DNA from 2 places in the Acidovorax sp. ACV01 genome. Region 1 is predicted to be linked to the other one. Evidence: riboswitches for the same ligand, from Rfam matches in the RefSeq annotation. Region 1 holds a riboswitch; the other holds the start of a gene.
The links. Region 1 has a riboswitch for glycine ahead of IB243_RS21595 (D-amino acid dehydrogenase). Riboswitches for the same ligand answer to the same signal wherever they lie in the genome.

Region 1 (2,388 bases):
CTCCACGGCATGAAGCCGTGCCACGCCCACGCCGCGGACAGGTGTGGGAAGAAGGGCATTGGGAATGGCGTGGCAACCGCCACCGCTGGGTCCGGGGCCACTGGGTGCAAGCACGCAATGGCCACCAGTACCGCCAGCCCCAGTGGGTGGAGCGTGAAGGCCGCTGGGAAATGCAACGCGGTGGCTGGGACCGGGACGGTGATGGCGTTGCCAACCGCAACGACCGCGACCGCGATGGCGACGGCGTATCCAATCGCCGCGACAGCCAGCCCGACAACCCGCGTCGCAACTGATGGCGCTTGGGGGAGCCCAGCGCTCCCCGCCTGTCACACCAGATGAACCTCGGTGCGTCCGAGGCCTGGAAACTCAGCCACCACCACCGCACCCGGCGCCACCAACACGGTGCCTGTGCAGGAACCGGTGGTCACCCACTGCCCCGCGCGCAGCCCACCCAGGCTGCGCGCGCCTTCGTTGGCCAACCACACCAGCAGCCGGAGCGGATCGCCCGCCGCGTTGCCCCAGGTGGCGTGCTGCACGGCCACCATCCCGTTCACTGACAAACTCACCGCTTGCGCCAGGGGCTGCACCGCCGCCACATCGGCCACCCCCGTACCCACGACCAGTGCGCCATGGCAGGCCTGGTCGGCCAGGCGGCTCCATTCGCCCTGCAGCCCCCAGGCCGCAAACCGCGTATCGCACACCTCGATGGCGGCGCGCACCGAGGTCACGGCAGCCAGCACCTCGGCCGCACTGTAGGGCGTGGAGCGGGCGGGCAAATCGGCACCCAGCTCGTACACCAGCTCGGCCTCGACCCCCATCACGGCGAACCCTGCAGAAGACAAATGCACCGCCTGCACGGTTTGCGCCACAACCACCGAATCACGGGTGAGCGCTGCCCGCGTGGGCAGTGCCTGGGGCGACGCGGCGCCCACCTTCCAGCCTGCAATCTCCCCCCGCTCGCGCACCACGATGTCTTGCACGGCATAGGCCTGGGTCGCATCGCGCGGGCGCAGCGCTGCGGGCAAATCGAGCGGCCGGGGGGTGCGCCCCTGGCGGGCCATGGTGATGACGGCCGCGCTGGCAAAGGGATCGAAAGCGGTGTCGGGCATAGGGAAAGCGTCCTGGGCTGGGTCAAGTCGCTGGATTATGGCGACCTGCCACCTCCTACCATCAGCAACGATTGCCACCCATTAGCCGGCAAAAACACTTTGCCGCCGCCCGTGCCCTCCTAGAATGGGCCCCGCAGGAGAGCACGGCAGGCCACACGCCCGCCGCTGCACCGAAGGCGCAAACTCCCATACACGCTCAGGTCCCGTACTGCACCATTCATCAAAGCCGTCTGGAGAGCCGCCACGGGCACACCGTGGCGCACCGAAGGAGCAAACCGCGCGCCATGTGGGCTGTGTGGTGAATCTCTCAGGTACCAAGGACAGGGGGAGCGGCAGCTTGGCGGACGCGCGCCAACTGCTTGCTATATAAAAAATAGCTACCAACGCACGTCCATCAAGCGCTGAACCCTTAAAAGGCTTCAAAAATGCGCGTGATTGTTTTGGGTGCCGGTTTGCTCGGCGTGACTTCGGCTTATTTCCTGCAACAGCTCGGCCACGAAGTGACCGTCATTGACCGCCAGGGAGCCCCCGGCGCCGAAACCAGCTTTGCCAACGGTGGGCAGATCTCGGTCAGCCACGCCGAACCCTGGGCCAACCCCAGCGCGCCGCTCAAGGTGCTGCAGTGGCTGGGCAAAGAAGACGCCCCCTTGCTGTTTCGCCTCCGCGCCGACATGCGGCAGTGGCTCTGGGGCCTGGCCTTTCTGCGCAATTGCACGCCGGCGCGCACGCGCCACAACATCGAGCAGATCGTGAGCCTGGGCACCTACAGCCGCAGCGTGCTGCAGCAGTTGCGTGCAGCCACCGGCATCCAGTACGACCAGCGCACGCAAGGCATCCTGCACTTCTACACCAACGCGAAAGAGTTCGATGGCGCCCTGGCCCCGGCCGAGCAGATGCGCGCCCTGGGCTGCGAGCGCCAGGTCATCAGCGCCGACGAGGCCGCGCGCATCGAGCCAGCGCTGGCCCACATCCGCCCGCAGCTGGCAGGCGCCACCTTCACGGCCGAGGACGAATCGGGCGATGCCAACCAGTTCACGCGCGAGCTGGCCAAACTGTGCGAGGCGGCGGGTGTGCAGTTCCGTCTGGGCCACCACATCACGGCGCTGCGCGAGGCAGGCGGCAACATCGACCATGTGGAAGTGACCAACGCCGAGGGCCGCTTCGAGCGCGTGCAGGGCGACGCCTTCGTGCTGGCCATGGGCTCGTTCAGCCCGCTGCTGGCGCAGCCGCTGGGCATCCACCTGCCGATCTACCCAGCCAAGGGCTATTCGGTGACCAT
Region 2 (2,388 bases), on a different contig from region 1:
CTTCACCGGCATTGACAGCTTTCCGCTGATGGCCGTCCCGTTCTTCATCCTCGCGGCCGAGCTGATGAGCGGCGGATCGCTGACCGAAGTGCTGCTCAAGTTTGCAGGCCAGTTTGTGGGGCATAAGCGGGGAGGCCTGGGCTACACCAACGTGGTGTCGCTCACTTTTTTCTCGGGCATCTCAGGCTCTGCGCTGGCCGATGCTGCCGGGCCAGGCTCCATGCTGATCCGCATGATGGACAAGGCAGGCTACGACCGCTCGTATGCAGCGGCCCTCACGGCGGCCACGGCCATCGTGGGGCCGATCATCCCGCCGTCGATCATCATGATCATCTATGCGCTGCAGGACGATTCGGTATCGGTGGGTGCGCTGTTCGTGGCGGGCCTGCTGCCGGGTCTGCTCATCGCGGTGGCAATGTGCGTGGTGAACTTCCATGTATCGAAGAAGCGCAACTACAAGGGCGACGGCAGGATGCCCCCGCTGGCCGATATCCTGCAGACCACCTGGAAGGCGCTGCCGGCCATCCTGCTGCCGGTGGTGATCCTGGGCGGCATGCGCGCAGGCTGGTTCACGCCCACCGAGGCGTCGGTGGTGGCGGTGTTCTATGCGCTGTTGTGTGGCAAGTTCGTGTACCGCACGCTGCAGTGGAAGGCGCTGCCCGACATCCTGGCGCGTTCGGCGCTGCTCTCGGCCTCGGTGCTGATCATCATCGGCCTGTCCGCATCTTTCGCCTGGGTGCTGACGATTGAAGGCGTTCCCCAGCAGATGGCCGAATGGCTGATCTCCATGCAGCTGTCGCCCTGGATGTTTCTCATCATCGTGAACATCTTCCTGCTGCTGTTCGGCATCTTTATCGAGCCGCTGCCTGGCGTGATGGTGCTCGCGCCCATCCTCGCACCGGTGGCCTTCAAGCTGGGCATCGACCCGGTGCACTTCGCAATGGTCGTGATCTACAACCTCACGCTGGGCATGATCACCCCGCCGGTGGGCGGCTTGCTGTTCGTCACTTGCAACGTGTCGCGCGTGCCCATGACACAACTGGTGCGCGAGCTGGCGCCGTTTCTGTGGGCCCATGGCGTGGTACTGGTGCTGCTGACCTTCGTGCCCCAGCTGTCCACCTGGCTGCCACACGTGCTCGGTTTCATCAAATAGAGGGTGCCGACGGTACCTGCGGATATACTTGCGCCCGTCAGGAGAGAGCCCTTTGCAACGTTTGCCAAAAGGGCCGCCGAAGGCGCAGGCAGCAGCCGAACGCTCAGGCAAAAGGACTGGCAACCGCCCGCAGTGATGCGGGCGTTCCCTTGCTGGAGAGAGATGGTCCACCGCATCGCGTGATGAGGCCATCCACCGAAGGAGCAAACCGCATGGCCAGCCAGGGCGCTGCGGTGAATCTCTCAGGTAAAGCGGACAGCAGGGCAAATCCCGTGGCCACCTTTGTGGTCGCGGCCCCTATTTGCCCGGAGTCCGCCATGTCATCCCCTGCCACATCCTCGCCCCTGCTCACCACGCCCCTGAACGCCCTGCACATCGAGCTGGGCGCCCGCATGGTGCCGTTTGCCGGCTATTCCATGCCCGTGCAATACCCTGCGGGCCTGATGGCTGAGCACCAGCACACGCGCAGCGCGGCAGGATTGTTCGATGTCTCGCACATGGGCCAGCTCAAGCTCGTCGGCCCTGACGCCGCAGCGGCGTTTGAAACCCTGATGCCAGTGGATGTGATCGACCTGCCCGTGGGCAAGCAGCGCTACGGGCTGCTGCTGACCGACGAAGGCACCATCATTGATGACCTGATGTTCTTCAACAAGGGCAACGACGAGATCTTCGTCATCGTGAACGGCGCCTGCAAGGTGGGCGACATCGCCCACATCCAGGCACGCATTGGCCAACGCTGCAACGTGGTTCCGATGCCCGACCATGCCCTGCTCGCGCTGCAGGGTCCGCAGGCCGTCACGGCCCTGGCGCGCATGGCGCCCGGCGTGGAAAAGCTGGTGTTCATGACGGGCGGCGATTTCGCCATTGCGGGCTGCACGTGTTTCGTGACCCGCAGCGGCTACACGGGCGAAGACGGCTTCGAGATCTCGGTGCCCGCCGCACAGGCCGACACCCTGGCCCGCGCCCTCCTTGCACAGCCTGAAATCAAACCCATCGGCCTGGGTGCGCGCAACTCGCTGCGGCTCGAAGCGGGCCTGTGCCTGTACGGCAACGATATCGACACCACCACCACGCCGCCCGAAGCGGCACTCAACTGGGCCATCCAGAAGGTGCGCCGCACGGGAGGCACACGCGCAGGCGGATTCCCCGGTGCCGACAAGGTGCTCGCGCAGATCGACAACCCCGCCAACCTGCAGCGCAAACGTGTGGGCCTGGTGGCGCTGGAGCGTGTACCT

Region 2: linked by a shared signal. The riboswitch ahead of gcvT (glycine cleavage system aminomethyltransferase GcvT) and the one ahead of IB243_RS21595 (D-amino acid dehydrogenase) in region 1 are both predicted to bind glycine.

The regions. Positions count from the first base shown of each region.
Region 1 covers NZ_JACUZT010000008.1:155,091-157,478, forward strand. Annotated here, with positions in the region: gene IB243_RS21585 (YXWGXW repeat-containing protein) at 1-293, shown strand, start outside; gene IB243_RS21590 (2-keto-4-pentenoate hydratase) at 327-1,109, opposite strand; glycine riboswitch at 1,330-1,443, shown strand; gene IB243_RS21595 (D-amino acid dehydrogenase) at 1,535-2,388, shown strand, end outside.
Region 2 covers NZ_JACUZT010000001.1:452,702-455,089, reverse strand. Annotated here, with positions in the region: gene IB243_RS02135 (TRAP transporter large permease) at 1-1,153, shown strand, start outside; glycine riboswitch at 1,182-1,282, shown strand; glycine riboswitch at 1,296-1,422, shown strand; gene gcvT (glycine cleavage system aminomethyltransferase GcvT) at 1,471-2,388, shown strand, end outside.